3 regions of the Aquaspirillum sp. LM1 genome follow, and region 2 is predicted to be linked to each of the others. Evidence: predicted binding sites of a transcription regulator. Region 2 holds the regulator's gene; each other region holds the start of a gene.
What was found. Region 2 encodes sigma-54, which starts transcription at its own class of promoters, with help from an activator protein. Its sites were predicted from a motif close to CTGGCACGCTTCATGCTT; they were not measured.
Positions count from the first base shown of each region.

Region 1: BXU06_RS09470 (acyl-CoA dehydrogenase family protein) is a predicted target of sigma-54. The motif match lies at 4,129-4,146, and genes of this name have one in related genera.
Region 3: glnK (P-II family nitrogen regulator) is a predicted target of sigma-54. The motif match lies at 3,159-3,176, and genes of this name have one in related genera.

Region 1 covers NZ_CP019509.1:2,200,458-2,205,410, forward strand. The annotation lists gene BXU06_RS09455 (AMP-binding protein) at 1-383, opposite strand, end outside; gene sfnG (dimethylsulfone monooxygenase SfnG) at 400-1,506, opposite strand; gene ribB (3,4-dihydroxy-2-butanone-4-phosphate synthase) at 1,995-2,681, opposite strand; gene BXU06_RS09470 (acyl-CoA dehydrogenase family protein) at 2,701-3,897, opposite strand; gene BXU06_RS17415 (hypothetical protein) at 4,265-4,498, shown strand; gene BXU06_RS09475 (acyl-CoA dehydrogenase family protein) at 4,533-4,953, shown strand, end outside.
Region 2 covers NZ_CP019509.1:375,363-380,315, forward strand. The annotation lists gene BXU06_RS01690 (NusG domain II-containing protein) at 1-101, opposite strand, end outside; gene rapZ (RNase adapter RapZ) at 98-928, opposite strand; gene hprK (HPr(Ser) kinase/phosphatase) at 909-1,865, opposite strand; gene ptsN (PTS IIA-like nitrogen regulatory protein PtsN) at 1,858-2,319, opposite strand; gene hpf (ribosome hibernation-promoting factor, HPF/YfiA family) at 2,517-2,849, opposite strand; gene BXU06_RS01715 (RNA polymerase factor sigma-54) at 3,042-4,469, opposite strand; gene lptB (LPS export ABC transporter ATP-binding protein) at 4,499-4,953, opposite strand, start outside.
Region 3 covers NZ_CP019509.1:2,941,053-2,946,005, reverse strand. The annotation lists gene alr (alanine racemase) at 1-625, shown strand, start outside; gene BXU06_RS12625 (hypothetical protein) at 740-1,066, opposite strand; gene BXU06_RS12620 (ammonium transporter) at 1,335-2,720, opposite strand; gene glnK (P-II family nitrogen regulator) at 2,751-3,089, opposite strand; gene BXU06_RS12610 (accessory factor UbiK family protein) at 3,431-3,736, shown strand; gene BXU06_RS12605 (YifB family Mg chelatase-like AAA ATPase) at 3,749-4,953, shown strand, end outside.

The DNA.
Region 1 (4,953 bases), 1.8 Mb from region 2:
TGGGCCAGCTGTGCAGGCCCTTCGGCAAATACCAGCCGGGGGGCGGCGTACTGCAACAACGGGGTCAGGCTGGCGGGGGGCAACAGCGGGTCCAGCGCAGTCACCTCAGCACCCAGCGTCTGGGCTGCCAGGGTGAGCAGTAGCGCTTCCGGTCGTGGCGAGCTGAGCACCAGCAGGGTGTCTCCCTGGCTCAGCCCCAGCCCGGCCAGCTGACTGACCAGCCGGGCCACCTCATCGGCCAGCGCCTGCCAGCTGAATTCCTGCCAGATGCCCAGCCGCTTGTGACGCAGGCCAATCTGCCTGCCGCGCAGCCGCGCCAGCTGACGCAAGGCCGCTGGCAGGGTGGGCAGTGGATGAGCCACAGAAGACAATGCGCGAGCCATGACCCCTCCCCGCCGCTTAGGCCGGCACCGCTTCGCGGGCAGCCGGTTGCGCCTGACGGGCTTCCAGCTCGCGCACCAGCGGCAGCACTTTTTCGCCGAAGTAGGCCACTTCTTCCTGGAAGTGCAGGAAGCCAGACAGAATCAGATCCACACCCACGGCCTTGAGCGCCACGATGCGCTCGGCGATTTGCTGCGGGGTGCCGATCAGATTGGTCTTGAAGCCGTCGTTGTACTGCACCAGATCCTCAAAGGTGGACTTGGCCCAGTTGCCTTCGCCTTCCGGGCTGGCGGCACCGGCTTGCTTGACTTCGTGACCAAAGGCGCGCACAGCCTCCGGGTCGGCGTGTTCGATGATTTCCGCCAGCACGGCCTGGGCTTCTTCCTCGGTGTCGCGGGCAATGATGAAGGCGTTGATGCCGATCTTGACCTGATGGTTGTTGGCAGCGGCCTTGGCGCGGATGTCATCCACCTGAGCCTTGATGCCTTCCACGGTGTTGCCGTTGGTGAAGTACCAATCAGCGGCGCGCGAGGCCATGTCGCGAGCGGCGCGCGAGCTGCCGCCCTGGAAGATTTCCGGGCGCGGCTGTTGCAGCGGTCTCGGTTTCAGGCTGTAGTTGTGGAAGCGGTAGAAGTCGCCCTTGTAGGTGAAGTTGTCCTGGGTCCAGATGCCCTTGAGCACGTCGATGAATTCTTCCGAACGGCGATAGCGTTCGTCGTGCTCCAGCCACGGCTCGCCGATGGCGGTGAATTCGCCACGGAACCATCCGGAAACAATGTTCACCGCAATGCGGCCATTGGTCAGGTGCGAGATGGTGGAAATCTGCTTGGCCAGCACCGCCGGATGCCACGGGCCTGGCAGGATGGCGGCGATTACCCGCAGCTTGTCGGTGGCGGCCAGCAGCGCATGGCTGATCGCCACCGATTCATGCTGATATTCCGCGCCATAGCCAGCGGTAAAACGAATCTGCGACAGCGCATATTCAAAACCGGCGTTTTCGGCAATTTGCGCCAGTTTGCGGTTGTAATCGATATCCCAGCTGGTGCGCTGCGGAATCTTGCTGATTACCAGACCGCCACTGACATTTGGCACCCAGTAGGCAAATTTGATCGGGGCTTGGCTCATGGTTTATCTCCCAGTGAAAGACGTAAACAAAAATAATTTGGCAAAAGCGGGGGCTGATTCAGCAGCAGACGGAAGGGCATGAAACCCGATACCGCAGCAGAATCTTTCAATCAATATATAGCAGCAAGTTTGCCAGTTTAATTATTGTTTATATTCAGTAACTTATAAAACAATCCGGCGAATGGGGGATTATTATTTTTCAGCACCCCTGCTGATGGGCTGCTGATTTTTCAGCATATTCAACCCTCTGAATGAACTTGCTCCATTCAAGCCGTATTGCCCTATGCGGAAACAGAAGAAACTTCCGGCAGCGTGCAATACATCAGCCAGACATCAAGACCATGGTACTGACCAGTAAAAATCCAATGAATTTTTCTGAATTTTATTGCTTTTGACATAAAAAACCACCGGAGGCAATTGCCATCCGGTGGAATAAGGGGTAAAGCAGTGGGTTCAAAAAGGAAGAGGCCGTCACGTCATCGTGAGGGTCAGGACACCGCCACCGGCACACTCAAGCTGCGCCGGGCCGTGGCCGGACGGGCGGGGGCGTGCTGCTGGCGGTAGGCAATCAGCGCGCTGATGGTGATGATGGTCAGCTGGTGCTGACGGGCAAACCGCAGCAAGTCGGGTCGGCGCGCCATCGAGCCATCGTCGTTGACGATTTCGCACAACACCCCGGCAGGGTAATGGCCTGCCAGCTGGGCCAGATCCAGCGCTGCTTCGGTATGGCCAGGCCGCGCCAGCACGCCGCCTTCACGGTAGCGCAATGGAAAAATATGGCCGGGCCGGGAGAAATCATCGGCCAGCGCTTCCGGGTTGGCCAGGGCGCGCAGGGTGGCGGCGCGGTCGGCGGCGGAAATGCCGGTGCTGGTGCCATGGCGGTAATCTACCGTCACGGTAAATGCGGTGCCCTGCGCTTCGGTATTGCGCGCCACCATCAGCGGCAGCGCCAGTTCATCCAGCCGCTCGCCGTGCAGCGCCACGCACACCACGCCGCTGCTGTGGCGCACCAGAAACGCCATCTGTTCCTGGGTGATGGTGTCGGCGGCGATGATCAAGTCGCCTTCGTTTTCGCGGTCGAGGTCATCCACCACCACCACAAATTCGCCACGTGCGACGGCGGCAATCGCGGCGTGCGCCGGGTCGAAGCCGGCTTCTTCTGCAAAATCGGTCATGATCGTGTCCTGTTGTCGGTCAGGCGTAAAAAGACGGCTGGGGGTAGCTGTCATTCAGCGCCCAGTTGCCCAGTTCCTGTAATTTGTAATCCACCGGATCGTGCAGGCTATGCACGCGCAGATTGCGCCAGAAGCGGTCCAGACGCAGCGCCGCCGTGGTGGCGCGCGCGCCGGTCACGTCAAACATCCGGCTGGTCAGATCCAGCCCCACCCTGGCGGCGGTCACCTTGGCGGCGGCCACGCTGATGGCCAGTTGTCCCCGGCGCGCGGCATCCAGCTGTTCGCCCAGCGCCCAGGCGCTGTCCAGTTCGGCGGCGGCGCGTTCGGCCAGCAGGCGCGCCCCCTCCAGCCCGGCCCAGAATTCGCCGTAATGCAGCAGGGTGTACGGATCCTGGTTGGCGCTGCTGGCCAGCGAGGTGGGCCACCGCCGGCGCTGGGTCAGCGAATAGCGCTTGGCTTCGGCCAGTGCGCCTTCGGCAATGCCCAGGTAAATGATGGTGAGGATCAGCTGGGCAATCAGCGGACGCAGGGTGGAAAACGGCGTGGACAATGGGCCGGGCTCCAGCAGGGCTTCATGGCTGGCCACGCGCACCTGGTTGAAATCCGCCCCGCCGCTATCGGTCTGGCGCTGGCCGATATTGTCCCAGTCGTGGTACAGGGTGATGCCCTCACGCCGGGTGGGCAGGGCGGCAATCAGCAGCTTGTCGCTGTGCGGCTGCACGGCTGACACCACCAGCATGTCGGAATCCAGCGCGCCGGAGCAAAAGCTCTTGCTGCCATGAAACTGGTAGCCCTGCGCGTCGGCAACCGCTACGGTGCGGGTGTCCAGCGGGTTCAGCGCATTGCCCCAGAACCAGCGTTCGCGCACGGTGGATTCAAACCACGGCTGCCACTGCGCCGGCTGGCCAAACAGCCGTACCGTGGCCAGCAGCAGGTGCTGAAAGGCAAACACATGGGCCACCGAGCTATCCACCCGGGCAAACTGGCGCACAATCGCCAGGGTGTCCTGCCAGTTGGCCCCCAGCCCACCGTGCTCGGTGGGAATGATCAGGGTGAGCAGACCGCTTTGCCGCAGGGCGTCGCGCTCGGCTTTCGGGGTTCCCCCCAGTTGGTCACGCTCGACCGCAGTTTGGGCAAATTGTGCCGCCAGGGTCGTGGCGCGCTGAAAAATGTCGTCACGCGAGAGGGCAGCCTTGCTTTGCTGATGGTTTTTCATGACCCGATAGCCTATTTAAGTTAAAGCCGCTCACACAATCCAGCGTAGCGGTTCTGGCCAGACGCGCCGCTGCAGACAGTACGCGTCGGCACCACAACGCCAGAGGGTTGGTGAGTGGCCCTTATTGCTGATTAACCCAATTCCAGGGTTCCGCCCCCATACTGCCGAACTGAATTGACCTGGTTTGTTATTTTCAGCCTGATGCTGGTTCAGGCGGAATAGCCAACCAAACAGCAGATACCATGCCATCCTGGCCATTTCGCATGAAATCCGCCCGATCTGTTGCCCAGCCATCAGTTTTGCTGCCCAGCCCACAGGGATTGCTGCTTAATCAGCAATCCCTGTGGGCAGAGGTATGATCTTCCACTTGGCACGACTGCTGAATCAGCAGCATGTCTTCCGCATGCTGCTGATTCAGCAACAGCCTATTTTTCTTACAGCAGAATTTCTGCTTAGCAATCAACTTTTTTCGCAGGTCAGTGCTGCGCAAATCCTTTATGCTGGCCCGACAGCAGCACAAGCACGACGCATAACCCGGTCAGTGCTGATTGAACAGCATCGCGGGCAGCCAATTAAAACCGGCAGCCATGTTTGCTCGTGATTGCCCCCACTCCATACTCAAGGAAAACCACGTCATGGCTTACTGGACTGCCGAAGACACCACGGACAGCCCACTGCAGATTGCCCGATCGCTGGCCGAGGCATTTGCCCGCACGGCGGTAGAGCGCGACAACCAGGGCGGCACGCCCAAGGCCGAGCGCGATGCCATCCGCCACAGCGGCCTGCTGCGCCTGTCGATTCCGCGCCAGTACGGCGGGCTGGGGGCCAACTGGCACGACACGCTGATTGTGGTGCGCGAACTGGCCAGGGTGGATAGCTCGATTGGCCATGTGTTTGCCTTTCACCACCTGATGCTGGCGTCGATCCGCCTGTTTGCCCAGCCGGAACAATGGCAACCCTGGTATGAGCATACCGCCCGCCATCAGTGGTTTTGGGGCAATGCAATGAACCCGCTGGACACGCGTACCCTGTGCCGGGAGTTTTCCGGCTGGTATG
Region 2 (4,953 bases):
CTGACAAAACAGCCCACCACCACAGCGGCCCCGGCCAGCAGCATCAGCCCATCACCAGGGGAGAGCAGCGGCAGCAGCCGGTTGAGCTGGGTGGGTCTCACAGTTGACGATGGCGAATCAGCACCTGCTCGTCGGCAAATGCACTGGCCAGGCGTTGAGCCAAGTAGACCGACCGATGCTGCCCGCCGGTGCAGCCCACCGCCACGGTGAGGTAGCTGCGGTTGTCGCGGGAGAATTCCGGCAGCCAGCGCGCCACCAGGCTGCGGATGTCTTCAAACATCATTTCCACCTGCGGCTCGGCGGCCAGAAAATGTGCCACCGGCTCATCCAGCCCGGTGTATGGGCGCAGCTGCGGATCGTAGTAAGGGTTGGGCAGGCAGCGCACGTCAAACACAAAGTCGGAATCCAGCGGAATGCCATGCTTGAAGCCAAACGACTGCACAATCAGCGTCAGCCGCGAATTGTCGGCGTCCACCAGCTGGCGCACCCAGCCACGCAGCTGGTTGGCGCTGAGGTCGCTGGTGTCGATGCGCTGGCTGAGCTCGTGAATCGGTGCCAGCATCTCGCGTTCTTTTTCGATGCACTCGGGGATGGTCAGCCCCTCTTCCGACAGCGGATGACGACGGCGCGTTTCGGAAAAACGCTTGATCAGTGTTTCGGTTTTGGCTTCCAGAAACAACAGGCGCAGGTCGATATCCAGCTTGCGCAGCTGATGCACGGCAGTGGGAAACAGCGACAGCATCGGCGCGCTGCGGGTATCCACGCTGATGGCCACCCGCTGGTAATGGTAGGCATGGATATTTTCCACCAGCTGCGGCAGCAGGGTGGAGGGCAGATTGTCAACGCAGTAAAAGCCGGAGTCTTCCAGAATTTTCAGGGCGACCGACTTGCCTGAGCCAGACAATCCGCTAATCAGGATCAGTTGCATGTTCCTGCTCTCGAAGGAAACGGGTTTGACGTTCGATAAAGTCGCGGGTGCTATCGATGCCGCGCAGCTGCAGGATGTAGTTGCGTACCGCGGCTTCTACCAGCACAGCCAGATTGCGCCCGGCGGCCACCGGCAGGGTGACCTTGCGCACCGCCACATCCAGAATATCCTGGGTTTCGCTCTGGATATTCAGCCGGTCGAGCTCGCGCATGGATTGATCGGTGGCCTTGACCAGATGGATGATCAGCTTGAGCACTTTTTTCGGTCGCACGGCGGTTTCGCCAAAAATGGTGCGGATGTTCAGAATACCCAGGCCGCGTACTTCCAGAAAATCGCGCAGCACGTCCGGACAGCGGCCTTCCAGCGTTTCCGGGCCAATGCGGTACAGCTCGACCGCATCGTCGGCCACCAGGCCATGGCCGCGCGAAATCAGGTCGAGCGCCAGCTCGCTCTTGCCCATCGACGATTCGCCGGCAATCAGCACGCCCACTTCCAGCACGTCCAGAAATACCCCATGCATGATGGTGGACGCAGCCAGCACCCTGGCCAGGTAAATGCGCAGCACATCCATCAGATAGGGCGATGGCTGGGACGAGGTCATCAGCGGCACATTGTGCTGTTCGCAGTAGCTGCGCAGCCCCTTGGGCAGGGCTTGATCGTTAGCGACGATAATGGCCGAGATGGCCAGGGAAAACAGCTGGTCGAGCATGCGCTTGCCCTCTTCGGGCGATTGCGCGTTGAGGTACTGCACTTCGGCCAGGCCAAACACTTGCACACTATTGGGGTGAATCAGATTGACGTGGCCCACCAGCGCCAGGGTGGGACGCTGGTCGTCGGTATGGATGCGATGATCGCCCCCCGACGTGCCGGCCACCCAGACCAGGTCAAGCTTGTTAACGTTGTCATTGAACAGACGGCGAACGCTGATGCTAGGCATGGGCAGGCCACTCGGCCAGCAGGCGGTACGCGGTGGCCGCGTCGGCGACGGTCAACAGCGTTTCGCGCAGCTGGCGGTTGGAAAATCGGTGGGCCAGTTCGGACAATACCTGCAGGTGCAAGTCATTGGCCTGATCGGGCACCAGCAGGACAAACAGGCTTTGCACCGGTTTGCCATCGGGTGAATCATAAGGAATCGGCGCTTTCAGCCGGATATAGGCCCCGGTGGCTTCTTTCAGCCCCTTGGCCCGGCCATGCGGAATGGCCACGCCCTGACCCAGACCGGTTGACCCGAGTTTTTCTCGGGCAAACAGACAGTCGAACACATCGCTGCGGGCGATGCCATGGCTGTTTTCAAACAGGATGCCGACCTGCTCGAACACGCGTTTCTTGCTGGAAACATCCAGATCCAGCAGCACATGTTCGGGGGACAGGATTTTGGCAATCAAACTCATTGCGTGACCCACGCTTTCACGGAACCGCGCCATTCTACGCCGGTTTGATCCGGCTGGGCAGCGTGCGCATCTGCGCTGCTGACATGGCTGGGAAGAAGGAACGGGCGGAAACCCGCAGGTTTCCGCCGTAGTGGATATCTGGCCGGGAGGAAACCCGACCGCGCCGCCACTTGGGCGCTCATGCCGCCAAGCGGGCTTTAGGCCTCGGTCGGAGCCTGCACCACAGCGGCCTTGTCTGCCGGGTGGTGGTCGGTCAGTTTTTCCTTGTATTTGAGCACCTGGCGGTCCAGCTTGTCAGCCAGGGCGTCCAGGGCGGCGTACATGTCGCTGCTGCTGGCCTCGACATGAATGTCCTTGCCTTTGAGGTGAACGTTCACCTCGGCTTTTTGTTCCAGTTTGTCTACCGACAAGGTCACGGCGACAGAAGTGACGTTATCGACATGACGGGTGATGCGTTCGAGCTTGGCTTCAATGTAGTCGCGCAGCGCGGGGGTAACGTCGAGGTGAATGCCGGTGATTTTCAGGTTCATAACCTTACTCCTTCCTGGAAAAACGCCACGTCCAACGGGACGGGCCGGGTTGAAGCTGTGCGGCGGGACAAGGCCCGCCGCGTGGCCGGCAGGGAGTGGCCTGATGCCCAGGCCGGTCTCCGTCATACTTTCATCGGCCGGCCCACAGCCGGCTTGAGGCCGTGGCACTCAGGCCACGGCGGAACAACATGATCAGATCGACTTGCGCAGGTTGACCGGCGGAATCTGCATGGCTTCGCGGTACTTGGCCACCGTCCGCCGCGCCACCTGAATGCCTTCAGCGCCCAGCATATCAGCCAATGCCGAATCGGAAAGCGGTTTTTTCGGGTCTTCGTTGCCAATCAGCAGGCGCAGCCGCGCCTTGATGGCAGTGGCCGAGCATTCTCCGCCGGAATCGGTTTCCAGCGCGCTGCCGAAGAAATATTTCAGTTCGAAGATACCCCGTGGACATAAAAGGAATTTTTGCGTGGTCACCCGCGAGATGGTGGATTCGTGCAGGCCAAGTTCGTCGGCAATGTCGCGCAGCACCAGCGGGCGCATGCCCACCTCGCCCAGCTCAAAAAACTGTTGCTGGCGCGCCACGATGGCCTCGGATACGCGCAGGATGGTGTCAAAGCGCTGCTGCACATTGCGGATCAGCCATTTGGCTTCCTGCAACTGCGCAGTCAGCTGCGAGCCGCCTTCGCGGTGGTGTTGCAGCAGATGGGCGTACAGCGAATTCACCCGCAGCTTGGGCATCGCCGCCGGGTTGAGCTGGGCGCGCCAGCCTTCCGGGCCTTTGTGCACCATCACGTCGGCCACGATGTACTGGGTGTTGTCGCGACCAAAACCGGCCGCCGGGCGCGGGTTGAGCGAGGCCACCAGCAGGGTGACCGCCTTGAGCATGTCGTCGTCACAGTGCAGCTGGCGCTTGAGCTTGTTGAAATCGCGGTGCGCCAAGAGCGACAGGTGTTCGTTGATCAGCACCTTGGCCAGCGTGCGCACCGGACTGTCCGGCAGGATGGCCAGTTGCAGGGTCAGCGACTCGGCCAGCGAGCGGGCCCCCACGCCCGCCGGTTCAAACTGCTGCAACAGGCGCAGGCCCACTTGCAGTTCGTCGGCGTCCACGCCGAGCTCTTCCGGCAGGTGGGCGGCGAGTTCTTCCAGCGACTGGGTGAGATAGCCATCGTCGTCGAGTTCTTCGATCAGGAAGGTGACCACGGCGCGGTCGCGCGCTTGCAGCGCGTGTTCGGCCACCTGGTCAAGCAGGTGCTCGCGCAGGGTTTTTTCCGCCACCATATTGGCGTGCGGGTCGAAATCGTCGTCGTGGTTGCCCGAACCGCTGCTGGACCAGTCGGACAGCTCCAGCGAATCGGCTGGGCCGTCGTCGTCGCGGCTGGGCTCTGGCGCGTCGTTATTGTCGTTGCCGGGCGTGTCGGCGCTGCTGGCCGGGGTGTCCGCCGTATTGGGCAGGGGATCGGGCTGGCCTTCGTCACGCTCCAGCATCGGGTTGTCGTGCAGGATGTTTTCAATTTCCTGCTGCAAGTCCAAGGTGGAAAGCTGCAAGAGCCGGATCGACTGTTGCAGTTGCGGGGTCAGGGTCAGCTGCTGGCTGACTTTAAGTTGCAGGCTCTGTTTCATTACGCGGGCTTCATCACGCTGTCACACGCCTACAGGCGGAAATGTTCACCAAGATACACCCGTCTGACGTTTTCGTCGCTCACCAGTTCGTCGGGGCGGCCTTTGGCCAGCACGGAACCTTCGTTGATAATGTAGGCATGATCACAGATCGACAAGGTCTCGCGGACGTTGTGATCGGTAATCAGCACGCCGATATTGCGTTCCCGCAGGTAGGCAATGATTTTTTGAATGTCCAGCACGGCAATCGGATCCACGCCGGCAAACGGCTCATCCAGCAGGATGAAGCGCGGGCGGGTGGCCAGCACCCGGGCGATTTCCACCCGGCGGCGCTCGCCGCCAGACAGGGCCAGTGCTGGCGATTCGCGCAGGTGGCCGATATTGAGTTCGTCCAGCAGGCTGGTCAGCTCGTTTTCGGCGTCTTCGCCGCGCCGACCGGCAATTTCCAGAATGGCCAGGATGTTTTCCTCGACCGTCATCTTGCGAA
Region 3 (4,953 bases), 1.4 Mb from region 2:
GGACAGTGTCCGGCTGACCACGCTGATGACCCACTTTGCCACCGCCGACGATGAACGCGGCATTGCCGGGCAAATGGCACGCTTTCAGCCGGTGGCTGCAGCGCTGGGCCTGCCGGTCAGCGTGGCCAATTCGGCGGCGATTTTGCGCCACGAGGCTGCCCGTGCCGACTTCATCCGCCCTGGCATCATGCTATACGGCTGCTCGCCATTTGCCGGCGAAACCGGCGAACAACTGGGCCTGCGCCCAACCATGACGCTGGAGGCTGACGTCATTGGCGTGCAAACCCTGCAGGCTGGCGATGAAGTGGGCTACGGCGCGCGCTTCACCGCCTCGGGACCGATGCGCATTGGCGTGGTGGCGTGTGGCTACGCCGATGGCTACCCGCGCATTGTGCCGTCGGGCACGCCGGTGCAGGTGGATGGCCAGGCCAGCGGCACGGTGGGCCGGGTGTCGATGGACATGCTGGCGGTGGATCTCACGCATCTGCCTGCTGCCGGTATTGGCAGCAAGGTGGTGTTGTGGGGCGAGGGTGTGCCAATCGAAACCGTGGCGGATGCCGCCGGCACGATTGGCTATGAACTGATGTGCGCGGTGGCACCACGGGTGCCGCTGGTAGAAGCCTAAGCGCCTGGCCTGACCCCTACCGCCTGGGCCAAAAACACAATGGCACAGCCTGCTTTCAGACTGTGCCATTGTTGTGCGTCCCATGCTGCCCGGCAGCGCATGCGCCCACGGCGTTTATCCTCGCTGCAATTGCAAGGCCCGCCACCAGCCGCCCTGGCCCTGATGGCCGCTGCCCACATCGGCGGCGCGGCGCGGGCTGACTGCCGGAGTGCGCAGTTCCACCTCCTGACTGGGCGGCATGCGCATGTGCTGGGCAATCTTGCGCCCCAGCTCGCGGATATCCTCTTCGTCACAGGCACCCGCCAAATCCAGCACATGGCGGGCATAGCGGGCGTCCTCATTCATCCATTTCAGGTCAATCACCCGGCAGTGGGTGCGGCGCAGTTCCAGAAACAGGCGGCTTTGCAAAATGGCCAGTTCGCGATCCCGGTTTCCCATCATGATGCTCTCCTCAGCGAGTGCCAGGCGGGTGTGCCGACCAACCGGTCGGCAGGGTCATGCCTGGCGTACATTTCTTCTTGAGCAGGTTTCGTGCCTGCTTGCGCAGGCCAGTGCACACGCCTGCCCAGCGAAAAAACCCTGGGTTTCTGGCTGAAACGGGCTGGTTTTTGCTGTTATTCCCACAAAAAACCCCCTTGCCGTAGCAAGGGGGTTGGCAGGAAAGGTCCGTGACTGTCGGGTTTCACCCCAACGCGGCACCCGCAGCCGATTACTCGACGCGCTCGCCGTGCAACACCACGTCCAGCCCTTCGCGCTCTTCCTCTTCGGTCACGCGCAGGCCAATCACCAGATCAATCACCTTGAGGATGACAAAGGTCATCACCAGGCTGTAGGCCACCGTGGCCAGCACGCCAATCAGCTGGGTCAGCACACTGCCTTCTACCGCGCCGATTTCCTTGACCGCAAACACGCCGGTCAGCAGCGCGCCGATGATGCCGCCCACGCCGTGCACGCCAAAAGCATCCAGCGAGTCGTCGTAGCCCAGCATATGCTTCAGGCTGGTGGCCCCCCAGTAGCAGCCCACCCCGGAGATGGCACCAATGGCCAGCGCGCCCTTCGGATCGACAAAGCCCGCCGCCGGGGTGATGGCCACCAAACCCGCCACCGCGCCCGAGGCAATGCCCAGCACCGACGGCTTGCCCTTGGCCAGCCATTCGGCAAACATCCAGGTCAGCGCCGCCATGCCAGCGGCAATCTGGGTGGCGGCCATCGCCATCCCGGCGCGGCCATCTGCGGCCACCGCAGAGCCAGCGTTAAAGCCAAACCAGCCCACCCACAGCATCGATGCGCCCACCAGGGTCAGCACCAGATTGTGCGGAGCCATGGCTTCGCGGCCAAAGCCCACCCGCTTGCCCAGCACAAAGGCACACACCAGGCCGGCAATGCCGGCATTGATATGCACCACGGTACCGCCAGCGAAGTCCAGCACGCCCTTTTCAAACATCCAGCCGCCCGGCTCCCACACCCAGTGCGCCACCGGCGAATACACCAGCAGCGACCACAGCGCCATAAAGGCCAGCATGGCGGAGAACTTCATCCGTTCGGCAAAGGCACCGGTAATCAGCGCCGGGGTGATGATGGCAAAGGTCATCTGGAACATCATGAACACCGATTCCGGAATGGTACCGGCCAGCGTGGCGTTCACCGTCAGCTTGCCGGCTTCCTTGGCGTAGGTCATGCCGTCCAGCAACACCCGGTCCAGACCGCCAATGAAACCGTTGCCCGGTGTGAAGGCCAGGCTGTAGCCAATCAGGGTCCACAGCACGGTGATCAATGCGGTGATGGCAAAGCTTTGCATCAGGGTGGACAGGATGTTCTTCTTGCGCACCATGCCACCGTAAAACAGCGCCAGACCCGGAATGGTCATGAACAGCACCAGCGCAGTGGACACCAGCACCCAGGCGGTATCGCCCGAATTGATGGTGCTGGCGTCCACCAGTTGCAGGCCCGCCAGCGGAGCCGGGGCCGGTGCTGCGTCAGGTGTGGCAACCGGGGCAGTCACCGCCGCAGCGGGAGGCGCTGCATCTTCGGCAAACACCGGCGCGCTGGTCAGCAACGCACCGGCCATGCACAAGGTTGCGATCAGTTTTTTCATATTGGAGTCCCTCTGGCTCTGGCGCGTGGCTTAAACCGCGTCTGGCCCGGTTTCGCCAGTGCGGATACGCACCACTTGCTCCAGCTCGAAGACAAAAATCTTGCCGTCGCCAATCTTGCCGGTGTGGGCGGATTTCTCGATGGCTTCCAGCACTTGCTCGAGCAGCTCATCCTTGATGGCGATGTCGATTTTTACCTTGGGCAGAAAATCCACCACATATTCGGCACCGCGATACAGCTCGGTATGACCTTTTTGACGACCAAAGCCTTTGACTTCGGTCACGGTGACCCCTTGAACGCCGATCGTCGACAGGGCTTCGCGCACCTCGTCGAGTTTGAACGGCTTGATGACGGCGGATACCAGTTTCATACAAGCTCCTTGATGATGTAGAGAGGGAAGGGGTCACACAATGGCGCCCGTGATGCTTCGGCGGTAGGCTTGCATAATCCGTGCCATCCTTAAAATCCCGCTGGCAGCCCGCAAATAGCCCGATCCGGCGCACTCCCGCAGTGCAATGCACTGTGTTGGACAAGGCTGGCTCACCACCTGGCACCTGCTTGGTGCATGCCATTGCTGTGGTTTTTTGCCGATGGCTATTCACTTGTCAGCCGTCAGTTGCCGGGTTTTGCTACACTGAAATCTGAACCGATGGTCTGCGTGCGTGTCCTTCGCATTGCCCCCTGAATTATTACTTCACCAAGGAGCCAGCCATGCTGAGCCAAAAACTGTTTGACGAAATCAGCGCCAAGATTGGCGATACCCTGGCGGCCAGCCCGGCCAAGGATCTGGAAAAAAACCTGCGCAGCCTGATGGGCTCGGCGTTCACCAAGCTAGACCTGGTCACCCGCGAAGAATTTGACGTGCAGCAGGAAGTGCTGGCCCGCACCCGCGAAAAGCTGGAGCAGCTGGAAGCCCGGCTGGCCAAGCTGGAAGCACTGGTGCTGCCACCACAAGCCGTGGCCGAGGCTGCGCCGGTGGAAGCTGAGGCCGAACAGGCTGCGCAAGGTCATTCCTGATTCTGGCCACCTGTGTCACTGGCGCGCATCCATAGCCGGGCACTGGCCGGCACCGACGCCCCGGAAGTGACCGTGGAAGTCCATCTGGCCAACGGCTTGCCGTCGTTGACCCTGGTTGGGCTACCGGACACCGAGGTGAGGGAAAGTCGCGAGCGGGTGCGCGCCGCCATCTTGCTGGCCGGGCTGGAGTTTCCCGCCCGGCGCATCACCATCAACCTGGCACCGGCTGATCTCCCCAAGGAATCTGGCCGGTTTGACCTGCCGATTGCACTGGGCATTCTGGCCGCCGCCGGGCATATCAGCGCCAGCCTGCTGGCCCGGCATGAATTTGTTGGCGAGCTGGCGCTCAGCGGCGAATTGCGCCCGATTCGCGGCGCATTGCTGATGGCGATGGCCGCCAGCCGGGCTGGACGCACCCTGGTGTTGCCGCGCGCCAGCGCCGCCGAAGCCGCCTTGTGGCCAGGGGCCAGCCTGGCTCAGGCCGATACCCTGCTGGAGGTATGCGCCATGCTGGACGGGCGCTGCACCCTGAGTGTGCCGCCACCGCCCTGCATGCGCACCGTCCGCGCCTACCCGGACCTGGCCGATATCAAAGGCCAGCTGGCCGCCCGGCGCGCACTGGAAATTGCCGCTGCGGGTCGCCACAGCCTGCTGCTGTCCGGGCCGCCCGGCACGGGCAAATCCATGCTGGCTGCCCGCCTGCCCGGCATCCTGCCGGACATGGGCGAAGACGAAGCGCTGGAAGTGGCTGCCGTGCGCTCACTCAGCGCCAACGGCCTGGACCCGGAACAGTTCTGGATGCGACCCTTCAGAAGCCCGCATCATTCCGCATCGGCCCCGGCGCTGGTGGGCGGGGGCAGCAATCCGCGCCCCGGAGAAATTTCCCTGGCGCTGCACGGCGTGTTATTTCTGGACGAACTGCCCGAATTTGACCGCAAGGTGCTGGACATGCTGCGCGAACCGCTGGAAACCGGGCGCATCACCATTTCACGCGCCGCCCGCCAGGTGGATTTTCCTGCCCGCTTTCAGTTGATAGCTGCGATGAACCCCTGCCCCTGCGGCTACCACGGCCATCCCTCCGGGCGCTGCCGCTGCTCGCCCGAGCAGATCAGCCGCTACCGCCTGCGTATCTCTGGCCCACTGCTTGACCGCATCGACATGCGCATCGACGTGCCCAGCCTGCCCGCACAAGACCTGCAACGCGCCGCGCCAGGCGA